Regions from separate parts of the Pseudoalteromonas sp. S3178 genome, predicted to be linked through region 2. Evidence: predicted binding sites of a transcription regulator. Region 2 holds the regulator's gene; each other region holds the start of a gene.
What was found. The regulator LexA, encoded in region 2, represses DNA repair genes until DNA is damaged. The targets are predictions, from matches to a motif close to TACTGTATNNNNATACAGTA.
Positions count from the first base shown of each region.

Region 1: the regulator LexA is predicted to act here: its motif matches at 4,164-4,183, upstream of CWC11_RS14100 (SulA-like leucine-rich domain-containing protein).
Region 3: the regulator LexA is predicted to act here: its motif matches at 3,068-3,087, upstream of dinB (DNA polymerase IV).

Region 1 covers NZ_PNCW01000049.1:33,959-42,078, reverse strand. The annotation lists gene cysB (HTH-type transcriptional regulator CysB) at 1-834, opposite strand, end outside; gene CWC11_RS14115 (hypothetical protein) at 1,155-1,913, shown strand; gene CWC11_RS14110 (NCS2 family permease) at 2,047-3,339, opposite strand; gene CWC11_RS14105 (SEL1-like repeat protein) at 3,458-3,922, shown strand; gene CWC11_RS14100 (SulA-like leucine-rich domain-containing protein) at 4,209-4,643, shown strand; gene CWC11_RS14095 (YchJ family protein) at 4,682-5,161, shown strand; gene CWC11_RS14090 (GGDEF domain-containing response regulator) at 5,197-6,114, opposite strand; gene CWC11_RS14085 (DUF6172 family protein) at 6,617-6,919, opposite strand; gene CWC11_RS14080 (VC2046/SO_2500 family protein) at 7,300-7,827, opposite strand; tRNA gene CWC11_RS14075 (tRNA-Tyr) at 7,940-8,024, shown strand; tRNA gene CWC11_RS14070 (tRNA-Tyr) at 8,074-8,120, shown strand, end outside.
Region 2 covers NZ_PNCW01000040.1:30,666-38,785, forward strand. The annotation lists gene CWC11_RS12700 (hypothetical protein) at 1-336, opposite strand, end outside; gene CWC11_RS12705 (S41 family peptidase) at 336-1,955, opposite strand; gene CWC11_RS12710 (endonuclease) at 2,064-2,723, opposite strand; gene CWC11_RS12715 (hypothetical protein) at 2,780-3,481, opposite strand; gene CWC11_RS12720 (DUF7218 family protein) at 3,612-3,863, opposite strand; gene CWC11_RS12725 (hypothetical protein) at 4,095-4,475, shown strand; gene CWC11_RS12730 (PaaI family thioesterase) at 4,486-4,926, opposite strand; gene lexA (transcriptional repressor LexA) at 5,104-5,721, shown strand; gene coxB (cytochrome c oxidase subunit II) at 6,200-7,342, shown strand; gene ctaD (cytochrome c oxidase subunit I) at 7,342-8,120, shown strand, end outside.
Region 3 covers NZ_PNCW01000067.1:10,395-18,514, forward strand. The annotation lists gene CWC11_RS17250 (methyl-accepting chemotaxis protein) at 1-129, shown strand, start outside; gene CWC11_RS17255 (M17 family metallopeptidase) at 347-1,882, opposite strand; gene dinB (DNA polymerase IV) at 2,005-3,057, opposite strand; gene CWC11_RS17265 (acyl-CoA thioesterase) at 3,458-3,892, shown strand; gene CWC11_RS17270 (aldo/keto reductase) at 3,907-4,959, shown strand; gene CWC11_RS17275 (ABC transporter substrate-binding protein) at 5,090-6,025, shown strand; gene CWC11_RS17280 (fumarylacetoacetate hydrolase family protein) at 5,970-6,584, opposite strand; gene CWC11_RS17285 (ATP-binding response regulator) at 6,600-8,120, opposite strand, start outside.

The DNA of each region.
Region 1 (8,120 bases), on a different contig from region 2:
GCCCTTTCTAAAGCCAATTTTAGTCGTACTTGCTTCAAACAAGTGACTAGCATCTATACACACTAAATCTGTATCGCTTAACTGATCAATAGCCATAGACGCAACAACGCCTACACCGAGCCCTAGCCGTACATAGGTTTTAATAACATCTGCATCGGTTGCGGTAAATACAATGTGTGGTTCAAGACCATGAGCACTAAATGCCTTATCAAGCTCCGAACGACCCGTAAAACCAAATACATAAGTAATTAGAGGGTATTGTGCAATATCAGAAACCGTTAAATTATCTGCTTTTTTGGCAAGTGGGTGATCTTTAGCCACCACTATACTGCGATTCCAATGATAACAAGGCAGCATAACTAAATCTGAATATAAATGCAGTGCTTCAGTGGCAATTGCAAAATCTGCATCACCACGTGCTGCAGCATCAGAGATTTGCTGAGGTGTGCCTTGATGCATATGCAGTGATACCGCAGGGTATTTTTTCATAAACCCTTGAATAACATTTGGTAAAGCATAACGAGCTTGAGTGTGTGTGGTTGCAATGTTTAACTTACCTTGATCAGGTAATGTGTGTTCGTTTGCTACCGCTTTAATCCCTTCAACTTTAGATAATATTTCACGAGAAATATTAATAATATCTTCGCCAGCACCTGTTACATGCGTTAAATGCTTTCCGCTACGACCAAAAATTTGTACACCTAACTCATCTTCAAGCATTCGTACTTGTTTAGAAATACCCGGCTGTGAGGTAAATAAGCTCTCAGCGGTCGCTGAAACATTTAATTTATGATTTTGTACTTCTACTATGTATCTGAGTTGTTGTAATTTCATGGCTGCAAATTTTAACGTTGTTATTCATATTATTTATAAAGGCAATACCTGTTAAAACCAAGTGTTATTTGAATAAAAAGCCACATTAGTGCTTAAGGTATGCAATTATCTGATTAGTACTCAAGGCTAGCATAATAAATATGCTTGAGGTAGCGATGTTTATTCAGGTTAATCTTATAATCCCTTCGTCTTACAACACTTTAAGAAAGCTAAACCCTAATTAACTGGGTATTTTTAAGTTTATCAACGCAAAGCTACACAGTTAACGTATAATTAATGTAAGATTAAGCAAATTAGATTATGAATCAGAGAATTAAAAGATGATTGTTTCTATCATAATAATACTTATAGTAGCGCTTATAGTAATAGCACTATGGGTAAGTGCTGTGCAGCAACATAAAGAAAAACAAGAAGCTGAACGCCGCAAAGAGTTAACAAAGCAAAAAGCAATTATTGAAGAAACCGAAGAAGCACTTATGAATAGTGCAAATATTCCTTTATCCGAAAATATAATTCGCGCATTACAACGCCGCGTATATGAAGCATTAAATACAATGGTTTCAAACTCGCCAAATTCTAAAGCGCTTAAAAGTAGATTAAGCGAGTCAAAAACTCACTTATCAAACCCTGTACAAGGTAATAATAGCGAGTCTTTAGCATTACCAAGTAATGATAAACAGCTAGTAAGTTTGATTCAAGGTATAAAAAAGCTGCGTGCAATTTTACGCTCTGAGCACAGTAAAGGTCGTATTGATAGTCAGGTTTTTTCTGTAGAGGACAAACGTCTTGAAAAATTACAATTACGCATAAATATTGAAAGCCAAATAAAACGAGGTCTATCGGCTCGCTCAGCAAGCATGGTTGGCTCAGCAAGACAGTATTTTGAAAAAGCATATGCAACGTTAAGTGCTATTACCTACTCTGATGAATATGTAACATCAAAACGCCAAGAAGTTGAAGGCTACCTAGAAGCAATTAGTGTTGAATTAAGAGCCTCTAATGCAAGTGCCCTTAAAAAGAAAGCCGAAGCCGAACAAGACGACCTGGATGTTTTATTTGCCCCTAAAAAGAAATGGTAAATTAGATTTGCCAGATAATATATGGTGTTAATAAAAGCGATAACTTAGCGACTATTTATATCCATGCTACAAATATTAAAAAACCCATACAAAGCAATTTGTATGGGTTTTTTATCACTACCGTTTTATTCTATTATGATAAGAACGCAAATTTAATGACAAATAATGCCGTTAAAATCCAAACGCTAATGCTAATTTGATCTTGCTTACCACACAGTACTTTAACCGCAGTGTAAGATATAAAGCCAAGCGCTATACCATGTGCAATAGAAAAAGTAAGTGGAGTCATTAACAATACAACAGTAACAGGAATTGCATCAGTCATATCATCCCAATTTACAAACTTTAGGTTTTGTAGCATTAATACAGCAACGTAAAGAATTGCGCCTGCTGTTGCATACGCCGGTACCATTTGTGCAAGGGGTGCAAAAAACATCATTAATAAAAAGCATATGCCAACAACTACAGCCGTTAAGCCTGTACGTCCACCAACAGATACACCCGCTACTGACTCAATATAAGACGTTGTAGTTGAAGTACCAAGCATTGCTCCGGCAATTGTTGCAGAGCTATCTGCACTTAAAGCACGACCCAAACGCGGCATATTCCCTTTCTCGTCTGCGAGTCCTGCTTTTTGAGTAACAGCAACTAAAGTGCCTGAGGTATCAAATAAATCAACAAATAAAAATGCAAAAATGACACTTAGCATCGAAAGCTCAAAAGCCGCGGCAAAATCTAGTTGCATAAAAGTAGGCATAATTGAAGGCGGCATAGCTATCACACCATGATATTCAACAAGCCCTAAACTTAAAGCAATGCCAGTCACTAATAAAATACTAATGAGTACACCACTTTTAAAATCGCGGTATAAAAGTGCTGCGATAACAAAAAAGCTTAATATTGCTAATAATGGACCTGCCGATGTGATATCACCCAATTGAACAAGAGTTGCAGGACTTGCGACAATAATACCTGCATTTTTTAATGCAATTAACGCTAAAAAAGCACCAATACCAGTTGCAATGGCTCTTTTTAATACCAAAGGTATAGCGTTAATAATCCACTCTCTGACTTTAAATAAGCTCAAAAATAAAAATATACACCCCGACATAAATACAGCTCCTAACGCAGCTTGCCAGGTATAACCCATCCCCAATACAACACCATAAGTAAAAAAGGCGTTTAATCCCATGCCAGGAGCCAGCGCTAATGGGTAATTTGCCCATAATCCCATAATAAAACAGCCTATTGCGGCAGCAATACAGGTAGCAACAAATGCAGCTCCTTGATCCATTCCAGCCTCTGCAAGCATGGCTGGGTTTACAAATACAATGTAAACCATAGTGATAAAGGTAGTAAGGCCAGCCACGCATTCGCGTTTAACTGTTGAGTTATTTTCGCTAAGTTTAAATAAGGCTTCGAACATAATAAGCTTGTAATAGTAAAAAGTAGTGAGATTTTATCATAAAAATCATCTTTAACAGGACATTTTACCTTGCGATATACTAAACTATTGAAGCAGTTAAAATAACAAATGAATCAATATGCTTAAAACAACACCCAGCGGGCACGACTTAGAACAACAATTAGATAATATTTTAGGCTTTGTTACTCAACCCGATAACAACCCTGCAGTAGCTAACGCTAAAAATGATGAGCAAAGCACACTAAATAAAGCACTGTATTATTTAAAAAATAAACAAGCTCCATTAGCTGCAAAGTGGATGCGCCTAGCGGCAATGGCAGGTAATCAAAGAGCACAGTTTTATTTAGGTCTGTTTTTTGTAAAAGGTGAAGGCGTGCCACAAAGTGTATTTCATGCTGCGGCTTGGTTAAGCCTTGCTAGCAGCCAGGGTTATGAACCCGCTACCGCTGCAGTTAACGACCTAAGAAAGCATATAGAAACTAAACGATTTAAAGATGCTCAATGCTATGCCGCCAGTCTATACGAACAAATTCATCAGCTGCAGTACGCACACCTTATTCCTAATACTCCTCAAATCGATTAATTAATCATTTGCTTAATACTGTATAGAGCATAAAACACTGTATAAAAATATCTATCTCTACCCGCCATCGCATTTTTGACAAAAATATCAGCGAATATAAATATTATGACTCACTTCAAATTAAGCACTAAGCAATTGATTTAAAGTGATTTATTTTTAAATTGTTAATTCCACTAGTTTTAAACTGAATAACTGTACAAATAAATAGCAAATATCTCTTGCACGAAAGCACTGTATAAACTACTGTATACATGTACTGTATAAAAACCCAGTGAGTGAGATATTTATGTTACAGCCTATTACCGTAAGAACAGTTAAAAGTTATAAGCAAGATGATAAACGTGATTGTGTAAACTTAATTCAAATTGAAGATGAGATATCAGCAACGTTTGAGCTTTTAAAAGTGCTACACCATTATAATAGTTCTAACGCATGGACGTTATTGATTGCTCCTGATCATGTTCCTAGTAGAGCATTACTCGACTCGTGCTCTATTGATACAAGTAAATTGCTAGTGATCAGACAAAAACACCTAGTAAACTTAGAGTATGTTTTAAGTTCTGCGTTGAATAATGGTAATTTTGCAGCTGTAATAACGTGGACCGATATAGTAAATAATCAATTGCTTACCAGCCTTTCTTTAGATTTAAGTAAAACTGCAACGAAGCTTTATTGCTTTACAAAAAACTCGACAATTACAGAGATACCACTCGCTCAATAAGCTTGATAAACTAATGTTTTAAACTCTGTATTGTTATTATGATTTTACCAAATACCACTCAATGTTTTTGCGGTAGCGGGCTGAGTTATGCTCATTGCTGCGAGCCTCTTCATATAGGGGCACAACAAGCCGCTAACCCTGAGCAATTAATGCGTTCTCGCTACAGTGCTTATGTTACAAAAAATGCAAAGTATGTTTATCATACTTATGCTTCTGAAAAAAAAGCGGAAAACCCTATTAAAGAAATTAAAGATTTTGCAGATAGTTGCCGGTTTGTAGGTTTAGACGTAGTAAGTACAAAGCACGATGACTCTCAAGGAAGTGTTGAATTTAAAGCGCATTATTTTTATCAACATTTATATTGTGAGCTTCACGAACACTCACGATTTATAAAAGAGGATGATAATTGGCGTTATATCGATGGGACTATATTTCCTGTAGCTGATATTAAGGTAAGTAGAAATGATAACTGCCCTTGTGGCAGTGGTAAAAAATACAAAAAGTGCCACAGCATATGACTCTTTCATAACAAAAATCATAATTTTAGAGGGGGCTAAAAACTAACTTGGTTACGCCCTTGAAACTTAGATTGATACATTCTTTCATCTGCTAACTGTAATGTATTTTTACTATTGTCGCGCGTTTGTAATGTTGCGCCACCAATACTAATTGTTACAAACTCATGCTCTGAGTGCTTATGTAATATACCGAGTTGCATTACATTATTTTTTATTTTGTTTGCTACGTAATTAGCCCCTTTACTGCCTGTGTGGGGAAGTACAACAACAAATTCCTCCCCTCCAAATCTTGATACAAAATCTGCAGGGCGTTGTAAGCTTTTAGTAATTGTTTGGGCAACTAAGTTTAAAACAGTATCTCCCTGTAGGTGGCCATAAGTGTCATTGTATTGCTTAAAGTAATCTATATCGATTAATAGCAGTGCACAGTCTGCATTTTCACGTAGTGCACTTTGTTCTATTTTTATAAAATGGGTATCAAAGTAGCGTCGGTTATAAATTTGAGTTAAGTCGTCAATAAACACCTTTTGATTTAGTAAATCATGTTGAGCCTTAATCATTAAGTGGGCCCTCACTCTTTTAAATAGTGTTTCTGGATTTGTCGGTTTTTTTATAAAGTCTACGGCACCGGCTTCCCAACACGCCGCCTCTTCGCTTTCGAGTGACGTAATAAATATAACTGGGATATCTCGGGTTTCGTAGGTATTTTTTAGTTTTAAACAGGTTTCTATCCCATTAATACCTTCTAAATTGATATCTAAAAGTATTAGGTCGGGCGGATCTAACTTACATAAATCAATAGCTTCTTCACCACGTCTAGAAGTCATTACATTAAAACGATCCGACAATGCCTTTCTAAGTATAATTAATGTTAGTAATTGGTCTTCCACAATAAGTACCTTAGAACTTTTTAAACTTAGTTGTAGTGCATGATCTGAGTAATTTATTGGCATAATCTGCGATACTTATTTTTATTATTTTACACACACTATAATACTGCTTTATGTTATGCAAATGTTAACAGAGATATAAGAGGCTAAGCTTATGTAGTGTAGTGAAGCTAAGGTGGTAATAAAATATAAATAAATGCATTGTTACTTTGCTAGCGAGTTGAATAAAGTTACAGTTAAAAGGTATGTAGGAAAATTCGACTCACTGTGTTTATTTTTAAAAATAAAAGCTATAACTAAGGCACATATCTAGTTGACTAGATATTCAATGAAAGTAAATTCTATGCAGTTAGCGCTTAAAATAGCTGCTAGAGATAGGTTTATTATCCAGATTTCAGATTTGTTACCTTACCTTCCAGGTAATCACGTAACGAATGCTAGGTATAGCACTTCAAAATGATTGAGGGTTATTTAGATTGGCATAAACAAAGAGCGGTTCATAAAAACAAAAAATGGGCCACTTAGGCCCATTTCATAATTTACAAATTAGTTTCAAACTAACTTTTTACTCGTCATCATCAAGGTCTAACTGTTGACGCTGTGCAGGTCGAGCTAAAATCTCTACATAGAAAGAAGTTAAACCTTGCTTTTCAATTTCGCCAATTTGGTTGTTTAATTCAGCAACATGCACAACCTGTGCTTCTTCTGCTGTATTACCAAACTTACAGTCAAATGCCCAATAATCAGCATCTTCAGGAAGCGTCTTGTTACGCTCTCTTTTCAAATATTTTTTCACTTCGTGCTTTGCAGCATCAACCATACGAGGGTATTTGATTTTCTCGTGATTTAGCGTGAATGTTTTCTTCATTACGTTCCTAATTACCTTGGTTTAATGATAACGGCATTTAATGTCATACCATTTGTCGCCATTATAGCAATTGCATTTAATTTTTGGATGCTTTTTTTACATTAAATCAATTATTATACCAATCTGCTTATATATGGGGTCTATTTAACGTAAAAAAAATTACGCTAGAACTAGGCAAAAATTTTTATATCTAGTTGTTCTAAATAAAAAATTTTTAACGACGTTATAGTGCAATTTAATTCGTTAAATTGATCAAAGATTTATGCAGGTTGGTATTAGACATTATATAAAGCAAAGCTTGAATAAAATGTATTCTACAGACTTTTTATTACAAGAAAACTATAGAGAGGATGCATGTTTTCATGCAAGGTGATTACAAGTTAAACCGCTATCAAATGAAGTGGTTGATGAAGTGAATCGTCGTTTAAACTATCGTAAAAAGCACCTGCGTCAATAGGTGGGTTTGCCAACTGAGTATATTCACTTTTAATCCGTCGTCTAACCGCTATCTCGCAGTTATCTAACACATTAAGTGGAATATGCTTGTCATCGTCTCTAATTGTGAGTGGCTCGGGCTTTAGGTATTGATTAAGCTTAATGCTTTTCATACCCATTTGCGCACCATGCTCTGAGATTAAAGCTGCATTAAACCGCCCTATAAGCATATCAAACTCATCGGGGGCTAGCGATTGTTTAGGCCCAGCACCAAATTTTTTTCTCAAAAAGTCTTCAGACTCAGCCGTATTGTTAATTTCTGTTTTTGGCAGATGAAATTGACTGAAGTCTAATGCATCATGCGAAAGCATCGCTAATAGAAGTGCAAACTCGCCTCGGCGATTTTCATGCACACTATTATTAAGTTTGCTATTTAGCTGACCCTCTGTGATTAACAAATCATCGATTTGCATAGTCTTTAGCCGATTGTGGTAACTGATAGATATTTATCGGCTTTATTTCAATTTTCTTTAGCTTTTTTCTTTACTTAAATACGCAGTTTGCTATTATCAGCGCCGTTGCATTGGAGGGGTTCCCGAGCGGCCAAAGGGATCAGACTGTAAATCTGACGGCTCAGCCTTCGCTGGTTCGAATCCAGCTCCCTCCACCACTTTTCTTACCGCTAAGTTAAGTGGGGCCAAATGTAACAAAAATAGTGTGGAGGGGTTCCCGAGCGGCCAAAGGGATCAGACTGTAAATCTGACGG
Region 2 (8,120 bases):
AATAGACATATCTTTTTTAGGATAATAAAGCACACACTGCTCGCCGATTATTTGTAAAACAAATTTTTCAGACTTTATATTATGCGCGCCCATTATGGGCATGCCATTTGAATCTTTACTTGTACCATGGTTTAGTAACAGCTCACTGCGTTTGGTAAAAACGGTGTCGGCTAGTGTAACTAGTTTGCCACCTTTAGCTTGTATAATCGCTTGTTGCAGCGTAGCTATAACGCCTGGGTTTACCTCTGTTAGTAGCGCAGGCTTAGCAGTGGCATTATTCATACTGTTACAGCCTCCAATAAATAATAATATTAATACTGCCACTAGCTTTGTCATTACTTATCCTTATTTAACGTAGGCCATGTTAAATCCATATTGCCACGGTTAAAGTTATCAGGTGCGTTTAAAGGTAATAGTTGCTTGCTATCGCCAGCAGCGCTTTGTACTTGCGTTTTATTACTCGCAGAGGCGGTGCTAACAGGGCACGTGCCGTTATTATCAATGTGGTAAAGCGCAGTAGAGAGTATCCCTTCGCTTGGGTCGCCTAATGGGCTGTCAAAATCGTCACTCACTACACAACCTTTAACATCAGCATCAAATTGCGGCGAAGGCGTAGGCGTAAAGCCTGCTGCATATTCACCAAATCCTTTACTGTTTACACCACTAAATTGAATCGTGTAATAGGTTGTTGCGCAGTTATGAGTTGGAGTAAAGCCGTATGGTTTGCCACAGGTGGTATCGCCAATGAGCACAACCTCTGCGTCTATACCTTTTAAGCCATTAATAAAGGCTTCTGATGCCGAACAAGTGCCCGATGTACTAAGCACATACACCTTAGATAGGTTTAAATCGGGTAGGCTTTCACCAGTGCTAAAAAAGGTTGAGTAATCAATCTCTTCATCTATAAACGGAAAAGGCGATTCAACAGGTTGTTTATCGTTTTGCTGGGTTTGGTAATAAATACGACTTTGCACATTTGCACTGCCAGCTACCATGTAAGCAAGCTGCGAAGAAAGCGCTAATAAACCGCCCCCGTTGTATCTAAAGTCTATTACTAACTCGTCTACGTTATCGGTTTTAAATTTGTTAACGGCAGCAATTAGGCCTTCTTGGGCAATACCTATATGGCTATTAAACTGCATGTAACCTACGCTTGTGCCATTCGCTGTGGTTAAGGTTTTAACGTTTTGAACAGGCGTTTGCTCTATGTTGCCAGCGGTTACGTTAAAGGTTTTTTCGGCGCCATCGATACTACGCACAACGATGGTGTGCGAGTCACCATTAGTTGGGCTAAATAAACCTTCGTTTAGGGTATCTACGCCAGCTTGTGTATTGGTATTTATACTTACGCCATCAACTTCAAGGACAGTATCACCTCGTCGAAAGCCAATTTGGCTTGCTGGTGAGTCATCTTCAAGGTAGGCAACGCGCAAAATTCTATCGGCTGAGTCGCCTATAAATGCCCAATTTATGCCATAACCTGAGGTAACACCCGATTGCGCTTCTTGAAAGTAGTCCTCAGAAGGCTCAGAAAAATGAAAGTTATCTTTTTTAGCACCTGAGTCGGTTAGCTCTTCGGTTTTTAGCTGAGCAAAGTACTCAGCTACTGTATCGAATGATTCAGGGTCGTTATCGGCAATTTCGTCATACCAAAGGTAGGTTTCGTCACTCCACGAGCGAAGCCAAAGCTTTTCGTAAAGTGCTGAGCCTGCTTGGTCTGGGTAAGGCTCATTATTATTAAACGGATCGTTACCTGTGCGCGGTGTTTCGCAAAAGTTTTTTAAATCATCCGATGGCTCAAATACTCCAGCAGTCCACGTTGGTGCTGAGCTTGCTGGAGGGGTTATTACTGGATCTGGCGTTTCATTCATGCTGCTACCGCCGCCACAACCAGCAAGCGTTAGACCTGAAAGTGCAGCAATAATAGCGAGTGATGCTTTATTATTTTTAAACATACAAAACTACTTTTTGTAAATAAGTTGTTTAAAATATTACAACACCCGCCTATTTATTCAACGTATTTGGCCCTGATTTATGTAAATGAGTGTACAAACCAGGCTTTTTTAGAGCTTGCTTGCGCTACTTTTATTAGCAAACGCTTGCCTTTGCCACGCATCAAATAGCTTTTGTTGTTTATCAGATATTTTTAGCCCGTATGTTTTTTGCATATAAGCGTAGGTGTCGGCAATGCGTTTACGGGCATAAAATGGTGGCTCTACTACGCGTTGTTTAAAGTTAACTTTTACTTCGCAGCGTCCATACTGTGTGGCGTTTTCGCTAAGCATACCAAAGCGATAGTTAGAGCGATCTGCGTTAATTTCGCCAATAGCGGGGGCTAAGTTGTTTATGTCGGCTTCCATTTTCCTAAATTTAGCACTGACCTTTCGGCAGTTTTTGCGTCCGCCGTCTTGCCAGCATTGTAGCTGGTGGCCAAACTCCCACGCGGGCACTATGTGCTCCCATTCAATACGTAAAGCGCGCTGGTTTACCTTGCCTGAGCGGGTAAATGTATTACGAGGCACATAACCACAATCCGTTGGATCTGGCACTAGTTTTTTACCTTGTTTTTTAATGTCGCAGCCGCAGTAGAGGCTTTTGGCGTTATTAGGCAGGGTTTTAATTAAGTGCCTTTTAGCCGTTGAAAAACGGGTGAATTCTTCACTCGATGCCGAAAAACAAATACAACAAGCCACAAAGGCTAAAATAAATTTAAGCATATCCATCACATACGTGAACTACAGGAGGCGCTAGTTTAAAGCCTTGAAATTAAAATATAAACCTATTTAAAAATCCTTTTAAGCCTTAAATTTTGCAAAAGTAGCAACATGCCGCATAAACAAAATAGCACGCTGGTGGCTGCAAAGCTGATGAGTAACGGGTTGTTAAAATCTTCTCGCTCGTCGTAATCCATTATGTGCAGCATCCAAAAAAAGTCGAATATACGCCATAGAGTACTGCGAACAGTAATTACTTTGCCGTTAATTGCATTTAAATACAGCGTAGTATTAAAGGTGTCGTTAAATTGTACTTGCCACACATTTTTTTTGTATCCGACCTCTCGAGTACCTTGTTTTAAAAGCGTTGTACTAATTGGCTTAGCGTTGATTAGTAAATGAGCCTGCGCATTAGCGGTAATTTGTATTTTAGTAGGTGGTTCAAAAGGGCGCCCCGTTAAACCATTAAAGCTTTGCTGTTCGGTATTATTGATAACAGTAATAAGGGGAGTAGTTAAAAAGTTTTCAAATAGTATTTGAGTGGGATTAGCCACTTGTGAAGTAATATTATCGAGTGATGCGGGGTAGTCGGCTTGTGCAAATGGGTTTGTAAGTGTGCGCTTGGCAAGGTGTTTACCATGCACATATTCAAGTGGAATAGCGCTCATAACTAGGCCGCCTAAAAGCCAAGCCAAAATTTGTAAGGCAAGTAAATAGCCCAGCCACTTATGTAATTTGCGTGCACGCTTAAATATTTTTTTGCTCATATTTATCTTCTTATTATTTTTAGCGTTAGTTTATTATAGCTTCCCACGCTTTTGCTGCGGCATTTTGTCGCAGTTTTTCATAAGTTTATAAATATGAGGCTTTAATGACATCAATAGATTTTAGTTAATTTTAGCTTTCACGCAGGGCATTTATTAACTCTTGTTTGCTCATTTTAGAGCGCCCGCTAATACCAACCTCTTTTGCCTTATCGTATAACTGCTTTTTTGTGCGTTGCTCATACTGAGAGGCTTTGCCGCCTTTTACCGCTGTTTTATGGGTATTACTATTGGCAATACGTGCGGCTTTTTGTTTACTCATGCCCTCATCGCGAAGTGCATCGTACTGATCGTCGTTTTTAATTTGTGGACCATGATCTACCATTTTAATGCTCCTTAAAAATCGTTACTTACACAATGTGTGTATTAATTTCATTGTTTAATTGTAAAACTAAGCGATTAAGCCAGCTTAATTAAAACGAGCAAGTTAGGTGCCAAAAGCGCTAAAAAGTGTATTTATGAAGATAAAGCAAGGATTACTGCTTTGTTAATTTGGTATAAAAGTAAAACTGCGTTAAAGTTTGCGATGAAACTATAAGAGGGTAAAAAGCAGACAATGTCGGAAATTCAATTTTTAAATGTAGATCTAGAGCTTGAGTCTAAACATGATATTAGCGCCTTAGTGGCAGACTTAAAGAAAAACGCGACGGTTTTGCATTATGATAAAGACGAATATCGTCAACTTGCGCGTATTGAAGCCTCAGGTGAAATATCAACACCAGATAAAGCTATTAACCACTTGTGCGAGCTTATTGAGTCGTGTTCACGTAACGCGCTTAAGCAATGGCTAAGCTGCTCGCGAAGAACGTTTGATATTGGCTTTGAATCGGGCACGTCACCTAAGTGTTTTAACCAAGCCCTACATGCAGACACACTGCTACGTATATCTGCGATTGGTGCAGGTATGGAAATTACTATTTATCCTATCGAAAAATAAAAAGAAGTAATTACCTGCGCTCTACAACTGCTGCGGTCATTTTTGATACGCAGCATAGCTCATTGCGACTATTTGTTATTTTTATTTCCCACACAGAACTACGTTTACCTATATGAAAAGCCTTAGCGGTTGCAGTTAAAGTACCATTGCGAGATGCTTTTAAATGGCTTGCGCTAATTTCCTGCCCTACACAATAAAATTTTGTAAAGTCGACAACAAAATTAGCAGCATAGCTTGCTACTGTTTCAGCAAGTACTACATTTGCACCACCGTGAACCATACCCATAGGATTATGATGTTCAGGTATAGCAGGCATAGTGGCAACTAGGTAATCATCACCAATTTCTGTGACTTCAATGCCCATGGTTTTCATTAATGTGCCTTGGCCGTCAATGCCTTCTTCTAACTGTTTGCAAAGCTCTAAAGTGATGGGGTGGTGCCAAATACTCATAATTACTCCTTTGAATTAAAACCAAGTTTATAGCACTTTATAAATGTGAATTTTATAAATACCTAAAATGTACACATATGCTTTTAGTTTAGCTATTTTAAAGCACAATTTAAATTTGCGATTTTTATTTAACTGTATATACTCACAGTTAAATGTACTGTATGGAAAACCAGTTGTATGCGACCATTAACGAAACGCCAAGCTCAAATACTAGAACTCATTAAAGTTTTTATTAAAGACACTGGTATGCCTCCTACACGTGCCGAAATAGCGCAAACATTAGGTTTTAAAAGTGCTAATGCAGCAGAAGAGCACTTAAAAGCACTGGCAAAAAAAGGTGCTATTAAAATGAAGCCAGGCGCCAGCCGTGGAATTCAATTAATTGAAGAAGAAGAGCCAGAGCAGTTAGGCCTACCACTTATAGGGCGTGTTGCTGCAGGTTCTCCTATTTTGGCGCAAGAACATGTTGAGAGCCACTGCAAAATAGATCCTTTAATGTTTAAACCTGCCGCCGATTTTTTACTTCGTGTAAATGGCATGAGTATGAAAGATATTGGTATTATGGATGGTGATTTACTGGCTGTACATCGCACTCAAACCGCTGAAAACGGTCAAGTTGTGGTTGCGCGAGTTGATGAAGATGTAACCGTAAAACGCCTAGAAAAAGCAGGCCGCAAAGTATTATTACACGCCGAAAACGAAGAGTTTACGCCAATAGAAGTAGACCTTGAAAATGAGTCTTTTAATATTGAAGGCTTAGCAGTAGGTGTAATTAGAAACGCCGATTGGATGTAATTTCTAGCCTATATTAGATAGTAAATTTATAAATGCGCACTTTTTAGTGTGCATTTTTGTTTTAAAAACCCACCTTTTAGCAATACTAAAGCAGTCATAAAGTTATCTAAGCTGTAAACTTTTTTGCACTCGTACCTAACTCTTCTTTTATGTGATACACCCCCTATTTTAGCTCGTTTTTTGATTATTAAATTGTATTTATGTTGGTGTAATTAAGGCTCATTTTAAAATATAACTTGTTTGTTTTTTATACTAAAACTTGCTTGTTGTACGTTTTTTAGCTAATTATTAATTTGCTGGGCTAACAATAACTCACAGCTTTTAGTTTTGAGAACACACAATATACACAAACTCTTTGTTGGCACAGCAATACCAATTAAAACAAATAAGATTGGTTAAATAATAAAAATAACGAATAGGCGTTTAAGCCGTATGCCTCTTCGCTTTGCACTCGCAATAGCATCAAAGGAGCCGTCACATGGGTAAACTGACCTCTACCTTGTGGCTTGTATTGATTGTTTTTCCGCAGCATGTAATGGCAAATAGCCAATACAATATGCGCAAAGGCGTAACCGATATAAGCAATAATGTATATCAGCTACACATGACCATATTTTTAATATGTTGTGTGATTGGGGTGATAGTGTTCGCAATTATGTTTTGGGCACTGATTCATCACCGTAAATCTAAAGGGGCAGTACCTGCCCAATTTCATGAAAGTACTAAAGTAGAAATACTTTGGACTGCCATTCCATTTGTTATCTTAATTGCCATGGCAATCCCTGCCACTAAAACACTTATTGCAATGGAAGATGCCAGCAAAGCTGATTTAACCATTAAAATTACTGGTTCGCAGTGGAAGTGGCATTACGAATACATGGGTGAGGATGTCGCGTTTTACTCAATTTTATCTACCCCTCAAGATGAAATAGCCAACCTTGCAGATAAAAATCCAAATTATTTGCTTGAAGTTGATAAGCCATTAGTGCTGCCAATTAATCAAAAAGTACGTTTTTTAATCACCTCGGATGACGTTATTCACTCTTGGTGGGTACCTGATTTTGCTGTTAAAAAAGACGCCAACCCCGGCTTCATAAACGAAACATGGAGCAACATTAACGAAGAAGGTATTTACCGAGGACAGTGCGCTGAGCTGTGCGGTAAAGATCATGGCTTTATGCCAGTGGTGGTCGAGGCAAAATCACAGGAAGATTTTAACGCTTGGCTTGCTGATGCAAAACAAGCAAAGCAAAAAGCGGCATTAGCCGATGCTGCTCTGCTTGATCAAACGTTGCCTAAAGAAGAGTTAATGACTTTAGGCGAGCAAGTGTATATGGCAAGTTGCGCTGCGTGTCATCAGCCAACGGGTATGGGGTTACCAGGCGTATTTCCTGCACTGAAAGGCAGTCCCATTGTGCTTGGTGATATAAAAGATCATATAGATGTTGTGATCCATGGTCGCCCTGGTACTGCAATGCAAGCTTTTGCTAAACAACTATCAATAAAACAACTTGCTGCAGTCATTACCTACAAACGCAATGCGTGGGGTAACGATACGGGTGATGTAATTCAACCTAGTGAAATTCAGGCAGCACTTGATGCTGATGGGGAGGCGAACTAATGAGTAGCATAGTAGAACAATCTAACGCCAATGAAGCTCACCACGGTCATCATCCTGCAAAAGGCTTTAAGCGCTGGTTATATACAACCAATCATAAAGATATTGGCAGCTTATATTTAATTTTTTCGCTGACTATGTTTTTAATTGGCGGCGCTATGGCTATGGTCATTAGGGCCGAATTATTCCAACCTGGGTTACAACTAGTTGAGCCTCATTTTTTTAATCAAATGACCACTGTACATGGCTTGATTATGGTATTTGGTGCGGTTATGCCAGCCTTTACCGGCCTTGCTAACTGGATGGTGCCATTAATGATTGGTGCGCCAGATATGGCATTACCAAGAATGAATAACTGGAGCTTTTGGATATTACCCTTCGCATTTTTAATCCTGCTAGCTTCTTTATTTATGCCTGGCGGTGGCCCTGCATTCGGCTGGACTTTTTACGCTCCACTTTCAACCACTTACAGTAACGATAATACTGCGTTGTTTGTATTTGCCGTTCATATTATGGGTATCAGCTCAATTATGGGCGCAATCAATGTAATTGTGACCATAGTTAATTTGCGTGCTCCGGGTATGACATGGATGAAGCTTCCGTTATTCGTGTGGACATGGCTAATAACTGCATTTTTGTTAATTGCTGTTATGCCTGTACTTGCGGGAGCTGTGACCATGGTACTCACAGATAAATACTTTGCTACTAGCTTTTTTGATGCGGCCGGCGGTGGCGACCCGGTTATGTTTCAGCACATATTTTGGTTTTTTGGTCACCCTGA
Region 3 (8,120 bases), on a different contig from region 2:
ATTAACGAGCTATCTCAATCAACCGAGCAATCACTCAATAATACCAAGCAGCTTACTGATGCCAGCGACAATCTTAAACAAAGTAGCCAAGGGCTTTCGAGTGTGGTTAATCGCTTTAAATTAAAATAATTCAAAAAAAAGCCCTGAATTATCAGGGCTTTTTATTACATATGCGTTTTTAGCTTATACCATTTCGCTTAATTAAGTGATCTATTTTTAGGATGGAAAAACGTGTTGATAGCTAGGCAAAAAATTTGCTATTTAGTTGTTCTAAATGAGAATTTTTTAACACAGATAGCGACACGTTTAGCCCCGAAAAATGATTAAGTATTATTGCGGATTGGTATTACATACAGTAGCGTGCAAATAAGCTTGTTACTGATGCAGCGGTAGGCTTACCGTGCTGCCAATCGCCTCCTTCAACACCGCTACCGGCAATATCCATATGCACATAAGGCAGTGGCTGAGCTGAGTCGTTACCGTGTTTATCAAGCCCGCCAACAACAGCTAAAAATGCCATAGGGAACTGATGGCCACGGGCTGTAACCGCAGAAGCCGCATTATTACTTGATAAAACATCATCAGCTAGCGTGCGCGGTTTTATAAAGTCGTAGTCTTCACGACGAGAGCGCGAAACCTCTGCGCCATCAGCCCATAAGTCACCAAGGTCAGCAATTTGACGTGATGTATTAGCACTGCGTGCAGGCCCGTTTTCTACATAAGCTCCGTAAGGACCCATTGCACGTGCCGCATGACCCGTTAATGTTGCTACCGTAAATAACGTTGGATTAACTTCTGTTTTAGCCAAATCTTTCATTTCGCTAAGTAGGTCACCCATTGCTAAACGCCCTTCTGCATCGGTGTTACCTATGCGTACACGTACGCCTTCACGGCTAGTAATTATTTCATCTGGTACAAAACAATCTGAGCCAATAGAGTTACGCACAACGGCTAAGTACGAAATAACTTTAACGCCTTTAGGCTGATAATCAGCAACCGATTTCATAAAGCCAGCAACTGACGCAGCACCGCCTTTATCACGGCTCATACCTGCCATGTAACCGCCTACTTTTAAATCTGCACCGCCTGTGTCGTATACTAAACCTTTACCTACAAACATAAGCGTGCGGGTAACTTCGCCCTCAGGCACGTATTCAAGCTTAACAACGCGAGGGTGGTGGCGCTCTACTGCATACGATGCACGTGCAACCGTACTTAGCATTGGATAGTTTTTATCAATTAAGTCTATGTCGTCAACAACATCAACACTTACGTTTGAGCCTTTAAAAAGCTCCACGCAGTAATCTGCAAAACGAGGAGGCGCCATACGCTCTGGTTCAGTACCACATAAATCACGTGCGGCATATTGCCCTGCCGCAATTGCATTTACAGCCTTAACCGTTTCCTCACTTGCGTCAATTAAACCAATTTGAGTAATTGGCTCAATGCCTTCGCCGTGATATTCACGGGCTTCAAGTGGTTGCCATAAAGCTTGGCATGCACCTAAATAAGCAACTTCTAGCGCATTTTGGTAACGTTCATCAGTATGCAAGTTTGGTAAGTAAATAGCAGGGCTGACACTCCCCGACGCTTTCGCTTCATTTATAGCTAGTTTAGCGGCATCAAAATAGCGGCGAACATCGTCGTAATCTCGGTTTAGTGGGCCTGTTGGCGCAAGAATAACGCGTGTATTTTCAATAACTAAAAAGGTAACTTGCTTGCCAATACGAGAGTCTACTTTAGCTTGCGCGTTTATAGCATCGCTTAGTGAATTATTGGCTAACTGAGAAAAGTCATCACTAATAATAATAAGTGCATCGTGAGAAGAAGAATCAAGGCTAGCACTTAGTGTAGGTGCAGCGATTGCTTGAGGATATGCCATAAGTAAAGCTCCTGTTATTAAACATAAGGAGGCTATTATCGTCGATATAAAAACACAAAACCAGCCAGCTGCGATAAGCAAATTTTGCTCTGGCAACTTGGTGTTACAGTAAAAAGTGCACGCTAATCGAGAATACTCAATTGTAGATTTAAATTAGGCTCATTTTTTACGCCCACCCCAATCCCTAACAGGCGTACAGGTTGTTGCATGCCTCGCTGGTACGCTTTACTTAACAGCTCAGTAAAAATATCAGTATTTAGCTGATGATGTGCCTGATCGGCACTGGTCACCACAAAATTTGCAAACTTCACTTTTACACTCAGTTTATTAATTCTGTTTTGTAGCTGCTGCTTATTAAGGCGAGTAGTCAGCTCCTCTAATAATTTAGGCAGTTGTTCTAAACATTCCTGTAAACTATTTTTATTGTATTCATAAGTGTGCTCCACACTTAATGATTTACGTACTCGCTCTGTAGATACAACCCCAATATATTCACCCGCGCATTTTTGATAAAGCGATACCCCAAAATTACCTACATGTTGCTGCATCCAATTTACGCCTTTTTCGCGTACGTCTTTACCTGTATATAGCCCTTTCAAATTAAGTTTTTCTAGAGTCACTTTCCCTACTCCAGGGATTTTACCAAGCGGTAGGTTATTTAAAAACGCATCCACTTCATCAGGTAAAACCACAAACTGGCCATTGGGTTTATTTTCATCACTGGCTATTTTGGCAATAAATTTAATGGGCGCCACACCTGCAGAGGCTGTAAGGCCGGTATCGTTATAAATATCGGCTCTAATTTGCTGGGCAATTAACGTTGCACTGCCTTTACATGCTGTGCTGTTGGTTACATCTAGGTAGGCTTCATCAAGCGAAAGAGGTTCTATTAAATCGGTATAGCGCTTAAATACAGCGCGAATTTGACTAGAAATATCTTTGTAAACAGACATACGCCCAGGCACTATTACTAGGTCTGGGCATAACTGTTTAGCGTGGTAGTTAGACATAGCAGAGCGTACGCCGTACTCTCTGGCTATATAGTTTGCTGTAGAAAGCACGCCTCGGCGACTATTGCCGCCGATGGCTAAAGGCACATTGGCAAGCTTTGGGTTATCGCGCATTTCGACCGCTGCGTAAAAGCAGTCCATATCGATATGAATAAACTTTTTCATCACCGCAAACAACTGTTTATTTATACAGCCATTATTATTGAATCACTTTTAATTAGCAAGTCCCATTAATTAAAATGGCTGCTTAAAACGCTTAGGTTTTTTAAAACAATGTAGCCAAAAAACAAACTCAAATAAAAACCCTGCTGCCAGTAGTATAATACCACCAGAAGCATTGCCCATTGCGTAGCAAGCAAAAGACGCTATAAAAACTAAACTGGCTAATGCCCAATTAATTATATTTTGCATGTGTGTTCTCGTGTGTGCTGTGTCTGTGTAATTAAACTGTAGACCTAAAATTTAAATAGGTACAATCATCTTATAAAAAACATAAAATTAATTACCTTGAGCTAAATACACCATATTGATAACCTAACTCATTTAAAACTAAGAGTATAAGTACATGCAAAGGTTCAAAGATAAACACCCTATCCATACTGACATTACAGTAGCTTGGGCTGACATGGATGCACTGCAGCACGTTAACAACGTAGTGTACTTACGTTATTTTGAAATTGCTCGCATCGACTTTTTAAATAAAATAAACCTGTTTGATACAATAAAACCGGGCGGTATTGGTCCGGTAATAAGCGAGAACAATATTCGCTACAAACGCCCTGTTACTTTTCCAGACACATTAACTGTTGGTATTACTATTTCAGATATAAAAACGGATCGTTTTTTAATGAATTATTCAGTATTTAGTCATGCTCAACAAACCGTTACAACTACAGGGTCTTCTTTGGTTGTAATGTTCGACTTTAAAACAGGGCAAAAAGCCGCTATTTCAGAGCCATTATTATCGGCCTTAATTAGCCACTCTCAAGATCTTACATAATTTAAGGATTTTAAATGCAATACAATCCGTTAGGCAGCAGCGGCGTTGATGTTTCAAGAGTATGCTTAGGTAGCATGACATGGGGTAAACAAAATACCCAAAGCGATGCTGATGAGCAAATAGCTTACGCACTCGAGCAAGGCGTTAACTTTATTGATACCGCCGAAATGTATGCCGTGCCACCTTCACCTGAAACTTACGGAAAAACCGAAGAAATTATTGGTGATTGGCTTAGCCGAAATACACAAAAGCGTGGCGATATTGTACTTGCGACAAAAATAGCGGGTAATGGGTTATCGTGGGTGCGTGATGGCAGCGATATAACCCGCAGCGCAGTAATAGAAGCCGTTGATAACTCACTTAAACGCCTGCAAACCGATTATATAGATTTATACCAATTACATTGGCCTAATCGCTCTACTCCACATTTTGGTAGGCAGTGGCCTGGCAAACTAACCTTTAGCGATGTAAATACTGAGCAACACCAAGCCAGTATGTTGGATATTTTAGAAGGCCTTAACGAGTGTGTTAAAGCAGGTAAAATTAAGCACTGTGGGTTATCAGACGATACGCCATGGGGTATTAGCCAGTTTATAGGTTTAGCTAAAGAGCATAATTTACCGCGCATGGTGTCTATTCAAAACGAATTTAGCTTAGCGCATGCCAAAGATTGGCCTTATTTAATTGAGCAATGTATACACGAAGATATTGCTTATTTGCCTTGGTCGCCACTTGCGGCAGGCATGTTAACAGGTAAATACTTAAACGGCGCTCGCCCAGAAGGCTCGCGTTGGACTTTCATGCAACGTAATGGCATTTTTAGAGACACAGCCAATGCTCAAAAAGCGACGCAGCAATATGTTGATTTAGCTCATGCTAACAATATAACGCCCGCCCAGCTTGCCCTTGCATGGTGTAACCAAGTGGATGGCGTTACTTCATCTATTATTGGCGCTACAAGCATGGCTCAGCTCAAAGAAGATATAGATGCATTTAACATTACACTTAGTAGTGAATTACTTGATGATATAGCGACTATATTTAAAGACTACCCAATGCCTTACTAAAGCACGCTGATATAAAATAGAAGCGTATTAAAGCAGTATTTTTATACTGCTTTTTTTATAAGAAAATTTGCTGAAAAACACTCTCTAACTATACTTAGTTCACCGTTAACAAATTAATACTTAATGAGTTATGCTGAAAAAATCTTTTTTATTTATTAGCGTATTTAGCTGTTTGAGTGCGTCTACTTGGGCTGAAGAAAATACCCCAATAAAAGAAATCATTTGGTTGCAAAGTTACACGCCACCTTTTCACATAGCTAAAAACGAAGACGCACCTCAAGGCGGAATTTGTGATAATTTAACCGAGCAATTAATTAATGAGATTGGTGATGTAAAACACACTCGCTTAATTGTTCCTCAAAAGCGAATTAATAAGTACTTAAACGAGGGGCAAAACATTTGTTTCCCGTGTGTTATTCATAAAAAAGTAAATAATCACTTATTTAACTATTCTACACCTACAACGGTTTACCCTCCGTTTAATATTATTACCACTAAAGAATTAGCACCAGAGCTTAGTAATAAACACGGCTCACCTATTAAACTAGTAAACTTACTTGCAGATCCGTCTTATGTTTATGGACAAGCGGCCGCAAGAAAGTACACAGACAAAATAAATACTATTATTGAAAATACCACAGTTCATCACCAAGCATCTTTAAGTTGGAGTAGCGAGAACGAAAGCCAAGCAGTTATATCGCGCTTGAGCCACGGCTTTTTAGATTACTCTATCGACTATCCATTTATGAGTGATTACTTTGTTAAGCACAGTAAATTTAAAAACATTGTGAGCTTAGCAATTGAAGAAGATAGCCGAGAGTACGTATTAGGCGCTGTGGGGTGCGCAGCCAACGCGCCTAACAATTTTGCAGTGCAAGCAATAAACAAAATAAATAAAGCACTAAAAAGCAAAGTGCTCAATAGTGAAAAGTACCAGCAAAGCCAACAGCTTTGGCTTAAACAGAGCTTTCCTGAGTTCAACTCCCACTTTAAGCAACAAGTGTTGCCTATTACTGAGCAACCCACTGCTGAGTTAGCAAGCACTTCTCATTTGAGTAAAGACTAACCGTAAATGTATTCCCACACTTAACCTCACCCACACCCGATGGCGTACCAGTCATAATAATATCGCCATCTTCTAAGCTCATAAATTCGCTTATCTCTGTAAGTATTTGCTCAGGCTTGTGCAACATAAAGTGAGTATCACCTTGCTGAATTACCTTATCGTTAATTTTAAGCTCAAAAGTAAAATGCTGCGCTGCATCACTAAGCTCAACAAAGTCAGTAAAAATAACAGAGCTGTCAAATGCTTTTGCCCGCTCCCATGGCAGCCCTTTATTTTTTAACTTACTTTGTACTGTACGCTTAGTTAAATCTAGGCCTAGCCCTACGCCTGCAATTTTTTTATTTTTAATAACAAAGCAAAGCTCGGTTTCATAATGAAGAGTATCGTTATTATGAGCAGATAAAAGAGTGCCTGTAATTGCACTATTTGGTTTGTTAAACAACACCATTTGATCGGGTGTTTCGTTGTTTAATTCTGCAATGTGTGCGGTATAGTTACGGCCAACACACACTACTTTGGATGGTGTAAATTCTTCAGATAATAACTTTATTAAATGCATATAATAACATCTCAATTATGAGCTAATTAGTGTTTCTAACAAGCTCAAGTTAATAGGTTTTAGTAAAACGCGATCTATATTTAAATCTTTGATCTGTTTAGGATCCGGCTCTGCACCACTTACAATAACCAGCCTTAACTCAGGATAACGCTCATTAATTTGCTGCCCTAAATCAACACCTCGACCATCGGGTAAATGCATATCAAGCAATACTTTGTTGAATTGTTGGTCATGATTGAGAATTTGCAAACATTGTGCGCAACTTGAGGCAATTACGGTTTCAACCCCCAAGCTTTCTAGTAAAAGTTGTGTGATTTGTGCTGCATCATGGTCATCTTCAACAAGTAAAAAGCGTTGCTTTTTCTCTGTTAGCACTTTATCTGACGCAATATTTTTAGCCTGTGGCGCACACTCAGGAGCAATTAAATAATCCTGTAAGCATTGATATAACGCGCTGCTATCTACGGGTTTTGGTATTACATCGTTAAAACCAAGCGCTGCAAGTTCTTCATGAATGCCCTTCATAGTAGCCGCTGTAAGCGCAATAATAGGGCCTTTGTAGCCCATTTTTCTAAGTTCGATTGTGGCTTCTTTACCACCCATTACTGGCATATGGATATCAATAAAAATAATATCGTATGGCGCTTTGTACGCATCAGCTATACGTACTTTTTCAAGCGCTTGCTGGCCGTGTTCTGCATAATCTACACGTGCACCACAGGTGCTTATCATATGGCCCACGAGCATGCGTAAGTCACGCAAGTCATCAACAACTAACACGCGGCCATGTACTTTACAGGGTGCAGATTTACTTTGTAACTGCGGTGCGCTACTAAAATTAAGCGTTTGGCGTTCTACCCCACTAATATCACCCGGATAAACCGAAATAGTAAACGTTGAGCCTTTACCCACTTCTGAGTGTAAGTCTATTCGCCCGTGCATTCTGTTTAGTAGCTCAGCACATATAGCTAAACCTAAACCTGCGCCCCCAACAGAGCGAGATTCAACATCGGCTATTTGTTCAAAAGGTTTAAAAATAAGCTCTTGTTTTTCTGGTGCTATGCCCATGCCAGAGTCTTTAATGCTAAAAAATAGCATTTCGGTATCATTAACCCATTGAGTCCAGGCTTTAACAACAATTTCGCCTTTATCGGTAAATTTAACCGCGTTATTAATTAAGTTAATGAGTATTTGGCGCACACGCGTTGCATCAAGCTTGGCAACTAACGGGAGAGGCTCTTGGGATTCAAAGCGTAAAGTAAGGCCTTTATCAAGCACCGATACCCGCATTAATGTGTACACATCTGCAAGCATGCTGTCTAAATTTACTTCGCTTAAAGTAAGCTCTAGCTTGTCGGCAGCTATTTTTGATAAATCGAGTACGTCGTTTAATAAACTTAATAAGTGTTTACCATTTCGATAAATAACACCTAATTCGTTTTCGGCTTGGTGGCTAAAGTCACTTTGAAGTAACAGTTCGGTGTAACCTAAAATTGAAGAAAGCGGAGTACGTAGTTCGTGGCTTAAATGTGCTAA